3 regions of the Lysinibacillus sp. A4 genome follow, and region 3 is predicted to be linked to each of the others. Evidence: riboswitches for the same ligand, from Rfam matches in the RefSeq annotation. Region 3 holds a riboswitch; each other region holds the start of a gene.
The links. Region 3 has a riboswitch for cobalamin ahead of NY607_RS00175 (hypothetical protein). Riboswitches for the same ligand answer to the same signal wherever they lie in the genome.
Positions count from the first base shown of each region.

Region 1: another riboswitch for cobalamin. It lies ahead of NY607_RS18420 (glutaredoxin family protein); the one in region 3 lies ahead of NY607_RS00175 (hypothetical protein).
Region 2: another riboswitch for cobalamin. It lies ahead of NY607_RS12660 (ABC transporter substrate-binding protein); the one in region 3 lies ahead of NY607_RS00175 (hypothetical protein).

Region 1 covers NZ_JANWTB010000010.1:19,218-26,067, reverse strand. The annotation lists gene NY607_RS18435 (DUF2089 domain-containing protein) at 440-805, shown strand; gene NY607_RS18430 (SHOCT-like domain-containing protein) at 818-1,204, shown strand; gene NY607_RS18425 (hypothetical protein) at 1,214-1,495, shown strand; cobalamin riboswitch at 1,840-2,017, shown strand; gene NY607_RS18420 (glutaredoxin family protein) at 2,136-2,360, shown strand; gene nrdI (class Ib ribonucleoside-diphosphate reductase assembly flavoprotein NrdI) at 2,357-2,716, shown strand; gene nrdE (class 1b ribonucleoside-diphosphate reductase subunit alpha) at 2,713-4,806, shown strand; gene nrdF (class 1b ribonucleoside-diphosphate reductase subunit beta) at 4,794-5,762, shown strand; gene dut (dUTP diphosphatase) at 5,775-6,212, shown strand; gene NY607_RS18395 (copper amine oxidase N-terminal domain-containing protein) at 6,358-6,850, shown strand, end outside.
Region 2 covers NZ_JANWTB010000005.1:302,660-309,509, reverse strand. The annotation lists gene NY607_RS12665 (FecCD family ABC transporter permease) at 1-832, opposite strand, end outside; gene NY607_RS12660 (ABC transporter substrate-binding protein) at 829-1,797, opposite strand; cobalamin riboswitch at 1,935-2,117, opposite strand; gene NY607_RS12655 (acyl-CoA dehydrogenase family protein) at 2,175-3,842, opposite strand; gene NY607_RS12650 (class I adenylate-forming enzyme family protein) at 3,844-5,346, opposite strand; gene NY607_RS12645 (MerR family transcriptional regulator) at 5,339-5,728, opposite strand; gene argS (arginine--tRNA ligase) at 5,961-6,850, opposite strand, start outside.
Region 3 covers NZ_JANWTB010000001.1:30,074-36,923, forward strand. The annotation lists gene NY607_RS00170 (elongation factor G) at 1-882, shown strand, start outside; gene NY607_RS00175 (hypothetical protein) at 1,000-1,755, opposite strand; cobalamin riboswitch at 1,982-2,165, opposite strand; gene NY607_RS00180 (GNAT family N-acetyltransferase) at 2,411-3,178, shown strand; gene NY607_RS00185 (PH domain-containing protein) at 3,341-3,721, opposite strand; gene NY607_RS00190 (hypothetical protein) at 3,823-4,101, shown strand; gene NY607_RS00195 (methyl-accepting chemotaxis protein) at 4,348-5,592, opposite strand; gene aspA (aspartate ammonia-lyase) at 5,752-6,850, opposite strand, start outside.

The sequences.
Region 1 (6,850 bases), on a different contig from region 3:
TAAATGCGATTTGCCATTTGTGTCATGACAAATAAAATGCAAACTGATAGTTAAAATGGATAGACTAACCCTATATTTTGTGTTTGAAATCATTCAATTCAAATAAAAATATAGTTTAGTTCTTCATTGTCCATTCATCAGTCCTCTCATAATTGTCTTTTTATAGTAACAAATTTTTTTACAGAATACAATGTAACCTTATTTTCAATTCTAAACTGTCATTCTCTAACTAATGCCGCTAGCTACAAGTAGAAATAGAAAACACTACATAGAGTACTGCGTAATGATGCTTAAGACAAGCAATACAGCAACGATTAATTAACATTTTTAATTCAGAAATTAATTTTATTTATTTTTTAATTGAAATTATTAATTTTATTATTTACATATTTAATTTCTTTGTTATATAATCAGCTTAACTTAAAGGAAGGAGTTCACTATGGCTTATCAAGTAATCACAAATTGTCCTGTCTGCAGTAAAACATTGAAAATTACGAAGTTACAGTGTTCTCATTGTCACACGACCATTGAAAATGAGTTTGAATTGTCGAAGCTAGCATCCTTATCACAGGATCAGCTTCATTTTGTGGAAGTATTTTTAACCTGCCGAGGAAATATTAAAGAGGTTGAAAAGGAACTGGGGGTTTCGTATCCAACAGTTCGAGGCAAGCTAAATGATATTATTTCATCCCTTGGCTATGCTCAAAAGAAGAAAAATGAAGTAGATGAGAAAAAAATTGTAAGCATGCTGGAAAATGGCGAAATCACAACAGATGAAGCCATAAAGCTCTTAAAAGACGAATAGGGAGGAACGACCATGAAAGAGGAAATTACAAAAGTGTTAACGATGATTCAAGAAGGCAAAATTGATGCGGATAAAGGATCAGAGCTGATTCAAGTGCTACAACAGAAAGAAGAATCAGAGAATAAATTTGTGGAAAAAACAAAGTATTTAGATAAAACGTTAAAGGTCCGTGTTGTATCCACCGAAAATGATAATGTCACGGTAAATTTACCAATTAAACTTGTCAAAGCCGTATTGATGGCAGGACACAGCATCGCTGCAAGTATTCCGCAATCGGAAAAATACGTAAAAGATATCGACATCAATCTTCTTCTTGAAGCAATTGAAAATGAACTAGATGGACAAATTGTAGATATAAAATCAGCAAACGGGGATTCCGTTGCAGTCTTCATTGAGTAGAGGCGACGAATGATGCATGTAAAAGTGAAAGCAAAAGACGTTCGCTTTACCGTCCCTGTTCCCTATACTGTGCTAACCATTGTCCTCTCCATTTTAACTTCTAAATGGATTCAGCAACAAGCCAATAAGTGGACAAAGGTATACTTCGATAAAAAGAAAATAGACTTTACCTTTCCGCTCATCGACAAAGAAATGCTAAAGCCGATTATCAAGGAACTACAAAATTATAAAGGACTTGTGCTAGTCGATGTCAAAGCTCAGGACGGGACTGAGGTTAAGGTTAGACTATAATCCCAATGATAGAATGGTAAGAGCATGTTATGATAAAAGCATGCTCTTTATTAATGTAATGATCATTATTTCAGGACTTACGATAGAGACAACTAATTTTCAATGGTACATAAAATAGAAGATTTCTTAAAACTACAAATTAGAATTCAAGATCCATTTTAATAGAAAATCACGTACATCGTTAAAAATAGATTTTTGATTTGGGTATAAGTGCTTAGTGGTAATCTATTTGGAACTACATAATTTAAAATACTGAATAATCCAAAAATAAAGAAGTTTAGAATCTTGATTTACTTTTCATTTGAAGGATGGTACACTTAAAACTATTGAACAACAACTATATATTGTGTTCGTTTTACAAAGGTACTACTACATGTAGTTTAAAAGGGAAGTTCGGTACAATTCCGACGCTGTCCCCGCAACTGTGAAGCTGACGATGATTACAACCACTGTGCATTGGCATGGGAAGGGAATCAGAGAATGAAGCAAAGCCAGGAGACCTGCCTTTATAAAACAAATTTATCATTTCTTCGGGGATTAAGAGATGGGAACGTCAGTATTTTTGGTATGTTAACGTTTCCATTTAGCCTATCTCTCTAGAGGAGATAGGCTTTTTTATTTTATGAAAAGAGGGATTTCTATGAAACTTTATACGAAAACAATTTGTCCAAAATGCCTATGGGTAAAATCTGAACTACAACGTGCAGGACTTGAAGCTGAAATTGTTAACATCGATCACGATGAACAAGCAAAGCAAACGATTATTGACGCAGGTTTTTTAAGTGTGCCTGTTTTAGAGATGAATGAAACTTTTATAGGAGATGTTCAGGAAATTGTTTCTCAAATTGAGTTGATTGCCCTATGATTGTTTACGCGAGTCGTACAGGTAATGTCCGAAATGTTGTATCCAAATTAAAGGCAGAATGTATCGAGCTCTCGGAAGAATTGCGATTGAACAAGCCATATCTCTTAATTACCTACACAGATGGTTTAGGTGACATTCCAGCAAAGGTACAACGTTTCTTAGAAAAAAACAGGGATTTTTGTAAAGGAGTAGTTGCCAGTGGTAATAGTAACTTCGGTCATCATGTATTTGGTGCTGCTGGTGAGAAAATCGCTGCTACCTATCATGTACCCTTAGTAAGGAAATTAGATTTACGAGGTAATCAAACGGATTACGAAGCAATACAAACGTTTTATGAAACGAGGGTAATGAGATGAAAACCTATTTAAAGCTTAATAATGACGTACTGAATCGTTATAGTACAACTGGATTACTGGAGTTAGAAAAGGACCGTGAAGCTACGCGCCGCTACTTTTTAGAGTATGTTAACGTACGTTTGCGTTATTTTATAGATATTGAAGAAAAAATCCGCTATTTAGTTGATGAGGGCTACTATGAGAAAGCCTTTATCGACATGTACGAAATGGAATTTATTAAGAAGCTGTACAAGAAAGCCTATGATTATAATTTCCGCTTTCCATCCTTTATGAGCGCAAGCAAATTTTACGATAGCTATGCTATGAAAAGTCGTGATGGGGAAGAGATCTTAGAAAAGTATGAGGATCGTATTGTCATTATTGCTTTGTATTTAGCTCAAGGAAACACGGCTTTAGCAGAACGCTCTGTCGAAGCAATGATGGAAGCCTATCAGCCTGCAACACCAACTGCTTTAAATAGTGGTAAGAAAGCACGTGGTGAATTAGTCAGCTGCTTTAAATTATCAATGGATGACTCCATGAATAGTATTGCTGAAAATATTGGCTATTGTTTAGAGCTATCACGCCTTGGTGGTGGAGTTGGGGTCAACTTAACAGATTTACGTCCATTAGGTGATCCAATTAAAGAGATATTAAATCGTGCAAGTGGTGTCATCCCAGTAGCGAAACTGTTAGAAAATTCTTTCAGTTATTCGAATCAGTTAGGGCAACGAAATGGCTCAGGTGTTGTCTATCTAAATATTTTCCATGCAGACGTAGAAAATTTCATTTCATCAAAAAAACCAAATGCTGATGATAAAATTCGCCTCGCTACCCTTTCAACAGGGATTATTATACCTAGTATTTTCTTCGAACTGATGAAACGTGATAAGGATATTGTTTTGTTTAGCCCATATGATATTTTTAAAGAATATGGCAAACGTATGTCTGAAATTTCTATTTCAGACATGTACTACGAGCTACTTGATAACCCTAAAATTCGTAAAATTAAACGTTTAAATGCACGAAAGCTTTACACAGAGGTGAAAAAAGCACAATTTGAATCAGGCTATCCGTTTGAAATCTTTGATGATAATGTCAATAAGGTACATCCTTTAAAAAATATTGGACGTGTCAAAATGTCCAATTTATGTACAGAAATCTTACAAGTACAAGAGACAAGTATCATTACGGACCAGGATCAACCAAATGACTATGGATTAGATGTATCGTGTAACTTAGGTTCCATCGATATCCATGCAGCAAGTAAAGTCAATGATTTCGGCGCATTAGTCGATACAGCCATGCACCTATTAACGAATGTATCGCAAATGACACACATTAAGAATGTTCCGTCTGTTGCAAAAGCCAATCAATTAATGCATTCTGTAGGGCTTGGCTGTATGAACCTCCATGGGCATCTCGTGACAGAAGGCATCCTGTACGGCTCAAAAGATTCCATTGATTTCATGGATCACTTTATGGAAGCGATGAACTATTATTCTCTGAACTCTTCGATGGAAATGGCGAAAGAAAAAGCTGCAACCTTCTACCGATTTGAGGACAGTGATTATGCATCAGGTAGCTATTTTGACCAATATATCAATAAAACTGAAGAAGAACTATCGCCTGCTGTGTTGAAGGCGCTTGGCAATATTCCAATCATCACAAACAAGATGTGGGAAACGTTAAAGCAGGATGTAATGCAGTACGGTCTATTCCATTCCTATCGTTTGGCTATTGCCCCAACTGGTAGTATTTCATATATTCGTAGCTGTACGGCTTCAATCGCACCATGTACAGAGCGCGTAGAGGTTCGTGATTACGCCGATAGTAGAACCATTTATCCAATGCCTCATTTAACAAATGACAATAGTCATTTATATGTGGAGGCGTATGATGTAAATCCGTATGATTTAATTGATTTATATGCAGCTTCTCAAAAGCACGTTGACCAAGGTATTTCCATGACGCTTTATGTAACGGACAATTGGACAACCGAACAATTGGCTAAAGTATACATTTATGCGTGGATAAAGGGCATTAAGTCTGTTTACTATGTTCGTCAACGATTACAAAGCTTAGAGGAGTGTGTAGCATGTCAAATATAATTTATGAGGCAGTCAATTGGAATAAGGCAACAAGTGAGCTTGCCCAAATCTTTTGGGACCAGCAATGGAAGCAAATTTGGTTTCCAGAAGAAATTGCGGTCAGCAAAGATATTAAACAATGGAAAAGCTTTGAGCATCAGGACACATATAAAAAAGTATTTGCAGGATTAACCTTACTGGATACTGTACAAACAAATATCGGGATGAATCGTGTTGCTGCTTATACAGACGATTTACAGGAAAAGGCTGTCCTAACCGTTTTTGATGCATTCGAGGCGATACATGCCAAGTCCTATTCTTATATTTTCACAACGCTTTGTACAAACGAAGAAATCGACGAGCTATTTGAATGGGTCAAGAAAAATGAATTTCTACAGTATAAGGCCAATAAAATAGCAGACATTTATAATAGTATTGAAGAAGGCAATCCAGAGAGCTTATGGAAAGCGATGTTTTCATCCGTTATGCTTGAATCTTTCCTGTTTTATTCTGGCTTTTTCTATCCACTATACTTAGGAGGACAAGGCTTCCTACGAAACAGTGCCGAGATTATTTCACTCATCTTGCGCGATGAATCTATCCATGGGGTAGCAGTTGGATTTTTTGCTCAAAATTTATTCAAGCAATTTTCAAAGGAAAAGCAAGAAGAGCTACATTTATGGGGCTATGAGCTATTATTAGATTTATATCAAAATGAAATGAAGTATACAGATGATATTTATGCGGAAACAGGATTATCACCTGAAGTGCGAGCGTATGTACGCTATAATGCTAATAAAGCTTTAATGAATGTCGGCTTTGAAGCCATGTTCCCAGAAGAGGAAGTCAATCCAATTGTGATGAATGGTATTCGTAATGAAGGCTCCACATATGATTTCTTTTCACAAAAGGGTGCTACCTATGCCAAGGCAAAAGTTGCGCCAATCACAGATGACACATTCAATTTTAATCGTTAAGGATGAAGAACAATGAATCTAGAAGTAAAAATTAAAAAAGTTCACGCTGATGCCATGCTACCGATACAAGCCAACCCTGGTGATGCAGGCATGGACCTCTATTCCATAGAAGCAGTAGAAATCCCAGCAGGCGTAGCCAAACTCATTAAGACAGGTATTCAGATTGAGTTACCTAAGGGAACGGAAGCCCAAATTCGACCAAGAAGTGGACTAGCATTAAAGCATAGTGTAACCGTACTGAATAGCCCAGGCACTATAGATGAAGGCTATAGAGGCGAAATCGGTGTTATTTTAATCAACCATGGTCAAGAACCGTTTATCGTAGAAAAATCAATGCGCATTGCTCAAATGGTTATACAATTTGTTCCTTCTATTCAATTAGTGGAAGTAGATGAATTATCTCAAACGGTCCGTGGAGAATCTGGATTTGGTGCAAGTGGTACGAAATAGTGTACCTAAATATAAACCTCATAAAGTTTACTTAAAAATTCTGCGAAAATGCAGGATTTTTTTGTTACCGTTGCTCATAGCAGAAGGAAATAATAGGGTTCATATGGAATGAAGTCATGATAGCGAATTAAAGGAGTTAATAATCATGAAAAAAATATGTTCAGGTATTTTCCTTATGTTGATTGTCTTTGTTACATCTATCACAACTGCTACAGCAGCTAGTAGTCAACTAAAAGTGGACGGTATGACAGTACAAACGGTTGTGAAGCCCGAAATAAAAAACAATCGAACAATGGTACCTTTACGCGTGATTAGTGAAAATTTAGGGGCTAAGGTGCATTGGTCGGATGGGCAAGTGATACTGACCCAAAGTGAGATGAAAGTCAGTTTAAAGTTAAACAGTAGTAAAGCCACAGTAAATGGAAAAACGGTATTATTGGATGCAAAGCCCTACTTAAAGAATGGACGCACCATTGTACCATTACGTTTTCTAGCAGAAACCTTTGGCTGTAAAGTTCAATACAATCATTTAACGATCACAATCGATACAGAGCCATTGATGATTAAGGGTGTGGAAGTGAAAGCATTACTTCATGAATACCACATGACAATGGGGGGAGTAGTCGAGCAAATCAATG
Region 2 (6,850 bases), on a different contig from region 3:
GTAATAAGTGGCGATGATCAGAACCCCAAATCATCCTTGTCATATGCGGCACCACTAATCCTACAAAGCCAATTGTGCCAGAAACTGCTACAGCTGCTCCAGTTAGCATGGAGCCACCTGCTAATATCAAATATTTACTACGCTTTACATTAACACCTAAATGTTTTGCTCGCTCTTCACCATACAACAAGACATTTAATTCTCGTCTTTGTGTCCATAGCATTATTGAACCTACAATCACAAATGGAATGATCATTTGGACATATGGCCAACCACGCATCGAAACAGAACCAAGTAGCCAGCCTATTACCTGACGTAATTCTTCACCAGATAAGGCAATCATTAATGAAATGAGGGAACCTAAAAATGAACTAAAAATAACACCTGTTAATATCAACGTTTCCATTTTTAATGAGCGGTCTACGAGTCTAGCAAAGCTCATAACAACTACCATCGTAATGATAGCACCAATCATACTAAAGGTTGGCAGCGCATACAAACCGACAACAGGTATAGAAATACTAAAAAAGATCGTTAAAACAGCACCAACAGAAGCCCCTGATGAAACCCCTAGTGTATATGGATCTGCTAATGGATTTTTTAATAAACCTTGGAAAGCTGCTCCAGCAATAGCTAGAGATGCGCCTACTAGTCCCGCTAATAACACGCGAGGCAAACGAATTTTCCAAAAGATATTGGCGGCTGTTTCATCAACCGCCTTATTCCACAATACTTCTAATGGAATATGAACCGAGCCTATCGCTACGCCACACCAGATGCTAATAAGAAGAAGCGTACATGTTAATGTATAGGCTAGTGCTATGTTTTTCACTTAAATACCTCAGGATAGATTGCTTTTGCTAATTCTTCTAGACCTTCAGCTAAACGTGGCCCTTGACGACTTGTCGTACTTTCATCTACCTGCACAATCGCATTATTTTTTACGGCATTAATCGTATCAAAGCCCGCACGTTTTGGTATTTTCGTTAAAATATCTGGTACATAATGATATGTCACCACGATGACATCTGGATTTTTTGCGATAATTTGTTCTGCATCAATTTTATACCAATTATCGCCATCTACAGCTACATTCTCTGCATTAATCATTTCAAGCATCGCGTTCATAAATGTACCATTGCCAGCTGTATAAATATCTGGCTCATCTGATGCTTCAACTAACACTTTTTTGGGTTCAACATCCTTGACTTTAGACAAAACTTCTTCTACTTTTGCCTTCATATTCGCGACAATTTTTTCTGCCTCTGGTAATTTCCCTGTAGCACGTCCCAGTTGCTCAATTGTTGTATATGTTTCATTAAAGTCTTGTGCATTTTTTACAACAAATACTTTCAAACCTGCTGATTCAAGCTGTGCAATAGCCTCTTCTGAAAGAGACATGCTAGATTCGTGTGAAAAAACGATATCTGGTTTTAAGGCAATAATTTTTTCAATATCGTATTCCATACCGCCAACCTTATCCTTCTCAGCTGCCTCTGGCGGATAATCGTCGTTGTCCGTAACACCAACTATTTCATCATTTAAACCTAGTCCAAAAAGGATTTCCGTATTACTCGGAATAAGTGAAACAATTTTCTCAGGAGGTGCTTCAAGTGTAATGTCCTTACCAAGGGCATCTGTTATCGTCATTGGGAATGTTGCTTCATCCACCTGGGCTGTTTTTTGCTGTGTTTGCTGCTCGTTAGATGGCTTGTTATCTTTTGCTTCCTGCCCACAAGCAGCTAGCAAGCCTACTGCTAAAAATGCTGATAATCCTATTTTCCAAAATTTCTTCATGTGAATCCTCCTTCGTTGATCCGTGCGACATTTCGCTTTATTCTACATCAAAATAAAACCCCTCATCTTTGATCGATGAGGGGGCAAAATCGCACCAAAAAAACTGATACAAAATCCACCACCCTATCCTCGTAGGTTGTCATGTCGTTATAAAGGCAGGTCTCCTGGCTAGTGCTACTTGCGATTTTTCAAGCCTTCCCGAAATCTTCAGTGGCATCATTTGAAAAAACTCACACTTACAGTGGCGGGACCGCATCGGAATTACACCGATTTCCCTTTTCACTTTACTTAAGTAAAGAACCTTTATAATATTCAGTTGATTTCATTATACATGAAAATGAAAGAAGTCGCCTCCATTCAAGACGACTCCCCGGCCATTATACAATTTCAGAAAAGTATTGAACTGTTTTCATTTGTGCACCCATTTCTCTTAATGACCATGTCTGCTCTAAATAAATGTCCGCTAGTTTTTCATATTTCCCACCAAATTTATGTGCCCACTCAACCGCTATGACACTTTCATAAAGGTGCGCCATTTTTTCCGCCACACCTTTTGCTTCAAAAGTTTTCGTTGCTTCGTCTAAAGCGCTAAAAATTTGAAGTTTCACAGACATATTCGCCAATTGTTCTTTAACAATTTGTACTAATGAACTGTTAGCTAATTTGTCTAATCGTTCCTCCATCTCCTGTACAAACAGTTCATGGGCATGAAACTTATCTACTAAACGAATGAGTTCCAAGGCCAAAATATTAGCCGTCCCCTCCCACACCGTCAATACTTGCGCATCTCTTAATAAGCGAGGCGTTACAAAGTCTTCTATATAGCCATTACCTCCATGTAATTCAATTGCCTCACTAGCATAGTGAACAGCTTGCTCTGCCGTTTCCTTTTTCATAATGGCAATATATAAACGATTCATAATAAGATCTTGCTGTGTGCCCTGTCCACTTGTCACTTTATCGTATAATTGAATAAGATCAAAAACTGTCGCTACTTCCACGTGCAACTTAGCTGCAAATTTCCCTAAAGTATCCTGAATCATAGGGTATTGTGTTAAGGGCTTGCCAAATGCATGTCGATTGCTTACATAATGTTTCGCCTCTAAGAAGCCGCGACGCATAATACCAATTGAAGCGACTGCATTACAAATTCTGGAGAGATTTAGTGCTTCTAGCATATAATAAATCCCTTTATTTTGCTCCCCTACAACGTAGGCAAGAGCACCATCAAATTCTACCTCACCAGAGGGAACTGCCCGAACGCCTAGCTTATCTTTCAGTCGGCGAATACGTAGATGATTTGTTGTTCCATCTTCTTTACGCCAAGGAACTGCAAACAACGTTAAGCCTTTGGAACCTGCTGGTGCACTTTCTAGTCGTGCCAATACCATCGCTACACCACACATGCCCGCATTGGATGCAAAGTATTTTTCACCATATAGACGATACGCAGTGCCATCCTTTCTCGCCTCCACCACATTTGCACCAACGTCAGAGCCTCCTTGACGTTCTGTTAAAAAGGTCGCACCTTCATATAAATCTGTGTCACCTGTTGCACAAACATGTGGTAAAAAACGCTGCTTTACCTCTTCATCTGCATAATGATCTAATAGATAGGCAGTAGCCATCGTCAATGTTACGGGACAATAAAAACCAGGTTCTGCATGGGATAGCAAATAACCTTGTGCAAAGCTATAAACATAATTCCCCTTGTGGCCTAGCTGCGGAATATGCTTGTGTACATAGCCTACAATCCCAGTATTATATGTCTCTTCAATCGTTTTTTTATAGCCATCATTAACCCAAACCTCCGATATCTCTTCACCATAGGCATCATATCTTTGAAGGCGAGGCTCACCCTGTCGATCTGTATGTTTTGCCCTCGCATCAATATCACCTGCACATAGCTCACCAAAATCTGTTAACTCTCGTTGGGCATAGGATAAAAACTCTTTATCTAACATCATTTCTACTATTTTTTGAAGCGTGTCATCTTCCGTAAAAAAGTTCGTAGTACGCATTGCTTCTTGTTGTAATACTTTCATGCTATCTCACCTCTTGCCCCTTCAAATTTTGTTTTAATATTTTGCCTGATGCATTGCGTGGGAGCGCTTCCACTTTTTCAAAAATACGTGGTATTTTAAACTTTGCAAGATGTTCCTCTAAATAAGCTTTCAAAGCTTCCTCATCAATATCTTGTTTAGCACAATACACAGCCTTTACAGTTTCCCCCCATTGCGGATGTGGTACACCAATTACTGCAACCTCGAATATCCCTTCAAAACTCAATAAACAATCTTCAATTTCTTTCGGATAAATATTGACACCACCCGAAATAATGACATCCTTTTTACGATCTACAATCCAAATAAAACCATCTTTATCCTTGCGAGCTAGATCCCCTGTTTTTAACCAACCGTCAATAAAGGCTTCATTAGTTGCTACTTCATCCTTATAGTAGCCAAGCATGTTACCCTCACCTAATAAGACAATTTCCCCCACTTCGCCTACATTTACATCTTCTCCACTGTCATTCACAATACGCAACTCTGTACCAAGTGGCGCCCGCTGGCCAATACTTCCTGCCTTTGCTTCATGCTCCTTGCCAAATAATAATGAACCACTTGGACCTGCCTCTGTTAATCCATATACACAAGTCAAATTATTTGTGCGGAATGCCTGCTGAATGAATCGAACCTCACTTTGAGATAACGGTGCTCCACCATAGACCCACCATTTCATAGAAGACAAATCTGCCGAATGTAGCCTTGGCAGCTGTGCCGTTAATAAATAAGCAACAGGTGCTCCAAAGAAATGTGTTGTTTTCTCCTTTTCAATGGAATCAATGAATAAATCGGGTGTAAAAGTTGGTGTTAATACATTTGTTGAGCCTACCAATACACCCGCCATTAAAAATAAATGTAATGGTGCAGAGTGTGTTAATGGCATCATAAGCAAAATACGGCTCTCAGGCTTTACCTCCATTTCAACAGCTATCATTTGCGCCACTGTTAAAATATTACGGTAGCTAAATAACACACCCTTTGGTTTTCCTGTCGTGCCAGATGTATATAAAATCGTGGAAGGGTCATCCTCTTGTAACTGACAATCAATCGTTTGTGTACTTGCATTTTGAAGCATTGATTCATACTGATACCATCCCACTTTTTCTTGACCTGTTTTAATTTTCAACGGAATACCAGCTAGCTGTTCAACTACTGCAAAAATAACCTCATGTACGACAATTGCCTTCGCTTCGGCATGCTGCGCCACGTACTCTACTTCTTGCAATGTAAACTTTGCATTGACTGGCACAACGATCGCTCCAATACGCTGAATAGCAAAGTAACTGACAACAAACTCTAAAACGTTTGGCATAAAAATTAAAACCTTATCCCCCTGCTTTACTCCCTGCTCTAGTAAAGCATGACTAAAACGTGTCACCTGCCTATCTAAATCTTGGTAGGTTACTCTTCTGCCATGACAAATAACGGCTTCATTTTTCGAATACTTACGGGCATTACGTGCTAATAAATTGGAACTATTCATCTTGCATCTCTCCCTTTAAAGTCGCTAATTTTTCGCTAAACATGCCATGCATTTGTTGTAACTCACGCTTCATCTGCGTCAGCTCAGCTATTTTACTGTCAATCTCTTGAATTTTTTGTTCCCCGTATTCAACCGTTCGCTCTAATTGCTGAATTCCTGAGCGATCAAAATCAAATAGTAAAACCATCTCTTTGATTTCCTCCAACGAAAATCCGTACCGCTTGCCTCTGAAAATAAGCTTGAGTTTCGCTAATTCTTTTTTTGAAAAGGTTCGTTGGTTGGTAGATGAACGATGGGGGCAAAGAAGTCCAAGTTCCTCATAATAACGAATTGTCCGCGTAGACACATTAAACTCCTTTGCTACCTCCTGAATCGTCTTCAAAACCATCTCCCCTTTCCTAATTGGCAACAGTATACCATTGACGTTAACGTAAACTTCAACAAAATTTTCGGAATTAACAGAAAAATAAAGTTTGGGACAGCTAATTTCCCACGGTTTATTCGTTTCTTTTGACCTTCTATCCAACACATTCGGAACTTTATCTCTCATCTTCAGCCTTCTATCCATTAAAAAAAGCCCCTAACACTTTTCATGTTAGGAGCCTAAAGTTTAATTACATTTTTTCAGGTGCAGATACGCCGATTAAGCGTAGTGCGTTCGCAATTGTTGTGCGGACAGCCGTAATTAATGCTAAACGAGCCTCTGTTAACTCTTTGTTTGAAGCATCTAATACTTTTTCTGCATTGTAGAAGCTGTGGAATGCAGCTGCTGTTTCTTGAATATAGTTTGCAATACGGTGCGGTGTGCGGTGTTTCGCTGCTTCCGCTACCACTTTCGGAAAATCACCAATCTTTTTCAGTAAATCAATTTCCTTTTCTGCTGTTAACAAATTGAGATGTTCTGTTGTAGCAGCAAAGCCTTGTTCATTTGCTGAACGTAAAATAGATGAAATACGTGCATGTGCATATTGTGCATAGTACACAGGGTTTTCATTAGATTGTGATACTGCAAGGTCAAGATCAAAGTCCATATGAGAATCGCCAGCTGTTTTTACAAAGAAGTAACGAACTGCGTCAAGGCCAACCTCTTCTACAAGCTCACGCATTGTTACTGCATTCCCTGTACGCTTAGACATCTTAAATTTTTCACCGTTTTTGTAAAGCTGAACCATTTGAATAACTTCCACTTCTAACGTATCTCGATCATAACCAAGTGCTTGAATCGCTGCTTTCATACGTGGAATATATCCGTGATGATCAGCTCCCCAAATATTGATTAATTTATCGAAGCCACGGACAATTTTGTCTTCGTGGTAAGCAATATCTGGTGTTAAATATGTGAATGACCCATCATTTTTAATTAGCACACGATCTTTATCATCACCAAATGTTGTAGAGCGGAACCAAGTAGCACCATCCTCTTCAAACACATGTCCATTAGCTTTTAATTTATCTAAAGCTACTTCGATTTTCCCGTTTTCATATAGTGACGTTTCAGAATACC
Region 3 (6,850 bases):
TTACTCGAAGCAGAAGAACCGTCCTTGCGTGTGGTCTGGCAGGAAAAATTTCAGGAAATCCATGTGCATATTATGGGTGCCATTCAATTGGAGGTCCTGACTGAGGTATTAATGACGCGTTTTTCATTAGCTGTCTCCTTTGGTGAACCGCAAATTTTATACATGGAAACCATTGCGACGACCGTAACGGGCTATGGTCATTTCGAGCCCCTCAAGCATTATGCAGAAGTTCATTTATTAATGGAGCCAAATCCACGTGGAACAGGTAATACCTTCACCAATGCCTGTCATGCCGATCATTTATCTGTAGGCAATCAGCGCCTTGTTGAAAAGCATCTGTTTGAGCGTGACCATCATGGGCTACTGACAGGCTTCCCTGTAACAGATATTCATTTTACACTTCTAACAGGTCGCGGGCACAATGAACATACATCGGGGGGAGATTTCCGTGAAGCCAGTTTCCGTGCCCTGCGTCAGGGGCTGGAGCAGGCACAAAATGTCCTACTTGAACCCTATTATCGCTTTAAAATGAAAGCTTCAAATGACTTTATCGGTCGTATGATGACTGATATTCAGCAAGCAGCAGGCACGTTCGATGACCCGATTTTATCCGAAACGGATGTTATCCTAACAGGTCGTGCACCTGTTGCCACTTTAATGAGCTACAGTACAACCTTTGCCGCCTATACAAATGGGAAAGGTGCACTCACACTCCAATTTGATGGCTATGATGTGTGCCATAATACAGAGGATGTGATTGCACAGATTGGCTATGATAAAAATGCCGATCTTGAGTATAGTTCCTCTAGTATCTTTTGTGCAAAGGGCAAAGGATATTCGGTTCCATGGCAAGAAGCACAGGCAGCCATGCATTGCCTGTAGGATGGGATGAGCCTGCTCGCTTCGGGTATTTCCGCGGGTATTTCTTTCTTGGGCATAAATATATCTCTACCCTGCCATAAGATATTACAAGCCCTCCAAAAAATGGAGGGCTTGTTTTTATAGTGCACTGACAGCTTTCTTTGTTGGATTGTCCAACAAATATGCGGGTTCAACTATTACATAGTCATGCTTGTTCGTAAAATCAATTAGTACCTTACCAGGTTGACTTTTTAATAGTTGTAGATGATCAATTAATTGCAGTAAAAGCTCGTGACCGTTGCCACGTGGATGCCAGTTGAAATGATAATCATTTAACGCTTGCACCGCTTCAATAAATTGGGCATATTCCTGCTGCACAAATGCAATGAGTTTGTCATGATGAGATGCTAAATCATATAAATATGTTTCGTAAAAGCGCATGACAATCGAGCATAATAAGTCATTGACACGAGCGGCACTTAAAACAGGCTTTGGCTCCAATGATAGACGGTCGAGGTTGGGCTTTGCGCGTGTAGAATCAATGCGCGTAATTAAGTGATACGCTTCTCCGTTGACCTCATAGACAATCGGATTGGTCGGCATGTACATCATAAAACTATTCGTCTTTGTTTTTAGTTCATCTGCTATGGCTGCTTTCGCTAAAAGATGACCGTCCACATCCCCATTTTGTATCCAAATAATTTCTTTATTATATAAGATTTGCTCAAAGAAGCGATCATTACGAATCAGCTTCGTTGCTAATAATTGATCGATCAGAGACTCGACCACCATTCTTGTTTTCGCTTTCTTGGCAACTTCTGTGCGTGGTTGCTTACAAATGTTCAGATCTTCATAAGGCGTTTCCAACGTTGTCGTTACATGAATATTTGTCATACGTGCATCCCCTTTGCGTACATATTTTCAAAACAAAAAGGACTCCCTACTTTTGAGGAAATCCTTCATTTTATCTTCTTTCATCATACAATGCCAAACAAACCCTAAGTATGTGTGAACGAGTTCGATTGTGAACCCTTTCATTTACTATGGGCGTTTGACGTACTGTGACGAACAGAGCATTCTGTTTTGTCAACATGCCACCTCCTATTCCTCGTAGGTTTATGGTGTGTACTCGTAACAGGCAGGTATCCTGACTCATGATCATCGCTTCTTTTCTCCTTCCCGTCCAAAGACAGTGGATACTGAAAAGTCGCTCACATTTACAGTTGCGGGACAGTGTCGGATTCGCACCGACTTCCCTTTTAAGCAAATTGCACGCAATTTACACCTATTACTACACGCTATTCAGTTGTCATAGGAATGAGTATATGCACATTCCTATTAGATTACTAAAATCAATTGTAAAGTAGTGTTTTTCTAAAGTCAAATATCACAATATTTTCCAAACTACTAATCATCCTTGCTTTTCGTGCCTGATTGTTTTCTGAAAATTATGGGAGGATATAAAAACGGTGAACTCAGTATTTTTAATCTTTCAATGACTCTATAATAAAAGATAGTGCGCACTACTAATAGTGAAAGGATGAAAGATATGAAAGCAAGTCAACAATTAGTGACGAGTAATTTAGAGGAAAAAATGAAACTATTTACTCAAGCTGTTTCTGGACAAATTATAGAGGAAGCTCATTTTGTCATAGCCAATACAAATATTCCAACTGATACATTTAATTTGCTAGTAGTGAAATCGCCTATGATTCATAAGGAAAATCATCTTAAACAAAGGATTAATCATTTCATTGTTAATAAACTTCCTTTCAACACGTGGGTGGATGCCAACTATCTAAGCGATGATTGGCTACAGCTGATAAAAGACTGCAATTTACAGGAAGCTGAACGAAATATGATGATGAAGCTTGACCATACACTTCACACAGGTCCACGAATTTCCAATCATCTTACCATCACAGAAGTAAGCAACAAGGAAGAGCTTCTACAATATAAGGAAGTTTTTCTAAGTTTATTTGGAGAAACAGCAGAAAGAGAAGCATTAGAAACTTATTTTCATAAATTCTCACAGGAAAAGTTAGCATCAAATGCTCGAATGTTTATTGGCTGTTTAAAGGAAATACCTATCGCTACGGGATTATTAATAGACAGTAAACATAGCTATGGGATTTATGATATGATGACAAAAGATGCGTATAGGGGCAAGGGGTATGGCAGTGAGATGTTTCAATTCCTACTCAGTCAAACAATTGATAAGCGAAAGCCCGTAGTCTTACAGGCATCAGAGGATGGAAAGAATATATACAAACGCTTCGGGTTTAAAGAAGTTGGAGAAATGATTGTCTTTGAATAAGACTTCGGCAAGGCGTTCTTATTTACGCTTATCAGTATTTTCGAGCCTACCGTAATCATGAAGCCGACTTAAAATCCCTTACGCCGTCCTCTTCTGGCACGACAAAAAAGCCTCGCATATTTGCGGGCTTTTGGTTGTGCACATGTACTATTAGCACCTTCATTACGTCCCCAACACATACTGTGCTAAGACGCTTTGCACCTTATAAATATTTGTCGCCTTATTGAAGTTTTTTTGAATCGGTAATGAACTGCCAGACACCCATATTTTGAGCTCTGCATCTAAATCAAATGTTCCAGCTGTTTCTACTGAAAAATGCACGATATTTTTATAGGGAATAGAATGATACTCCGTTTTCTTGCCAGTCACTCCTTGCTTATCGATGAGGATCAATCGTTTATTGGTAAAAATAAACGTGTCTCTAATAATTCTATAGGCGTTCTTGACTGTCTCATTTGGAATTAATAAATCATGGACCTCCTCCTGTAGTTTTTCTAAATTCACCTCACTTGCATTGCCGATCAATCCATCAAATAAGCCCACTATCTGTCCCCTTTCGCTCTCGTTTATTTAATGTATTACAAAGAAGTGAGGGCTACGACAGGAAATGGTGGTATTATTTTGCCTATTGAGGGGGTGAGTGGTTGCGAATAATGATAGTTGCTTTAGTGTCTCTACTAGCCGTTGTTTTACTAGGATGTAATGAAAAACCAGATGATGATTTAGCTAAGGTCAGCATTTCTAATCGTGCTGAATTTGGCAAGATAAACCGTGATTTTAGTAAAAAATATCAGGATGAAGAATTACTTACACTATTCCAACAAGCCATTGCAACAGCTGTCAAAAACGAGGGTACCGTCAATATGGCTTCACCAGAACATAATGTACAAATAGTGGACAAGGCAGGAAACAAATATGGCTAGCATCTTTGGTTAGGTGATAAAGGTCAAAACAGTAGTTTGATGCATGTCTAGGATACGCATACGATCTACACACTATCTGAGGAGTTCACTGGGAAACTAATTGCGCTGGTTCGACCATAAAAACACTTTCCATGTATTCTAGGAAAGTGTTTTTATGGTCAATTAGTGCCATTGTGCGGCTTTTCGTAGTATTGATGAAAAGGCTTATTTAGGGCTTAAAAACCTAGCAACATACCTTTTCATTGCCTAAACCTGAAACTGGTTAGTTAACTTTTGTAAGTTATCCGCTTGGACACTTAAATCCTGTGTGACATGATTAACTGCTTGCATTGAGGCTGTTTGCTCATCCATTGAATGTAAAACAGCTTCTGTATAATTCGATAGCTTGCCCATGCCAGCTGCGATGGTTGTCACAGTGGATGCCACTTCATTGGCGCTACTTGAAAGCTGCTCAGCTGTCGTCGAAATATCCTCCAGCTGACTTGTCATCTGACTAACATGCTGTGAAATTGTGCCAAATGATTTTGTCGCTTCGTCAATGACAAACACTCCTTGTTGAACATTTTTCAAATCATCTTCTACTGATGAGGCTACTTGTTTTGTATCACTTTCTATTCCTACAACTAAATCCACAATTTGCGTAGCAGAGTGCTTTGATTGTTCTGCTAATTGACGCACTTCTTCAGCTACAACGGCGAAGCCTTTACCATGCTCCCCAGCGCGTGCTGCTTCTATGGCCGCATTTAATGCTAGTAGATTTGTTTGATCTGTAATGGTAGTAATCATATCTGTCATTGATTTAATATCTGACATTTTAAGGGATAATTGCTGCATCAATCCACTTGTTTTTTCTGTTGAAGAGGAAATAAATTGCATTTGCTCTTTTGCCACATGTAAAATATTTGCACCATTTCCTGCTATCTCGCTAGCATCTTTCGCATGCACAAACACATCTTGTGTGGCTACTGTAATTCGCTCAATGCCATCAACGGTTTCTTGCATAGATTTAGCACTATCATTAGCCGATTGTGCTGCTTGCTTCAAGCCCTCTGACGTCTTCTCCATTTGTTGATCTACTTCTTCCACAGCAAGTGTAATTTCATTCGTACTCGCAGATAATTCTTCGATGCTTGCTGATAAATCTGTAGAGCTGTGCGCAATTTTTTGTGTCATTGTTCGTAATTGTTCCTGCATCTCTAAAAAGGATTGTGCTAGTTGAGAAATTTCACCATTATCACGAACCTCAATGACAACGGTATCTAATTGACCTGCCGTAATTCCTTGTGCAGCCTCTGTGATTTGTTTGATAGGCTGTATCACTTTGTAATGGACATACACTGTGTAAGATAGTGTAATAGCAATTCCTACAATCGTTAACACGGTAGAAAACCAATCTAATGTCGTTACATTGGCTAAATCGATAAATAAAATAACGATCATTAAAACATTTAAAACGGAAAAGCCAAGTAAACTCTTTTTTCGTAAACTCATTACAAATTCCCCCAACTAAAATATGTCTTCCATACCATTATTATAGTTGAATAATCCTAAAATACATAAGGATACGCTCTATTTTATATGAGAAAAGGTCTACAAAAAAAGACTATAGACAGCCTTTTAGGGCATGTCTACAGTCCATAATTGCTCGTTTTATTTTAATTTCATGATACTAGAACCCGCAATACCTGGGTGTGTCATTTCATATGGATCTAAAATCAAGTCTAATTGTTCTTTTGTTAGGACGCCTTCTTCAATGCAAAGCTCACGAATTGAACGACCTGTTAAAATAGCTTCACGTGCTAGACGAGCAGCTACTTCATAACCGATGTGAGGGTTAACTGCTGTTAGCACGCCTACACTTTTTTCTACATATTCTTTCATGCGCTCTTCATTTGCTTCAATATCTTTTAAGCAGTTTTCTGTAAACGCACGGAATACATTATTCATAATGCTAATCGATTGGATTAGGTTGAACACTAATACAGGCTCCATTACGTTTAATTCTAATTGACCAGCTTCCGATGCTAGAGAAATTGTATGGTCATTCCCAATTACTTGGAAGGCTACTTGATTCAGCACCTCAGGCATAACTGGGTTAACTTTACCTGGCATAATTGAAGAACCTGGTTGACGAGCTGGTAACAGGATTTCTCCTAAGCCTGCGCGAGGACCAGAAGCCATTAAACGCAAGTCATTAGCAATTTTAGACATATTAATCATACAGATTTTTAAAGCGCCTGATACTTCTGTGTAGGCATCTGTATTTTGTGTTGCATCCACTAAATGCGTTGCACCTTTTAATGGTAAACCAGAAATTTCAGCAAGATGCTCATCAACAGATTTAATGTAGTCTGGGAAGGCATTTAAGCCTGTTCCGACAGCCGTTGCACCCATGTTCACATCATATAAATTCGGGCGAGTTTGACGAATGCGTACGATGTCACGATTGATCACGCGGCAATAAGCTTCAAACTCTTGTCCTAAGCGGATTGGCACGGCATCCTGTAAATGCGTACGTCCCATTTTAATGACATGAGCAAATTGCTCTGCTTTTTGATGGAAAACGGATTGCATATAATCCATCGTTACTAATAATTCATCTATTAAATTTAACACAGCGATATGAATAGCTGTTGGGAAAGCATCATTTGTTGATTGTGACATATTGACATGACTGTTTGGGCTTACTGTGTGATAGTCACCTTTTTCTTTCCCTAAAATTTCTAGGGCACGGTTAGCGATGACTTCA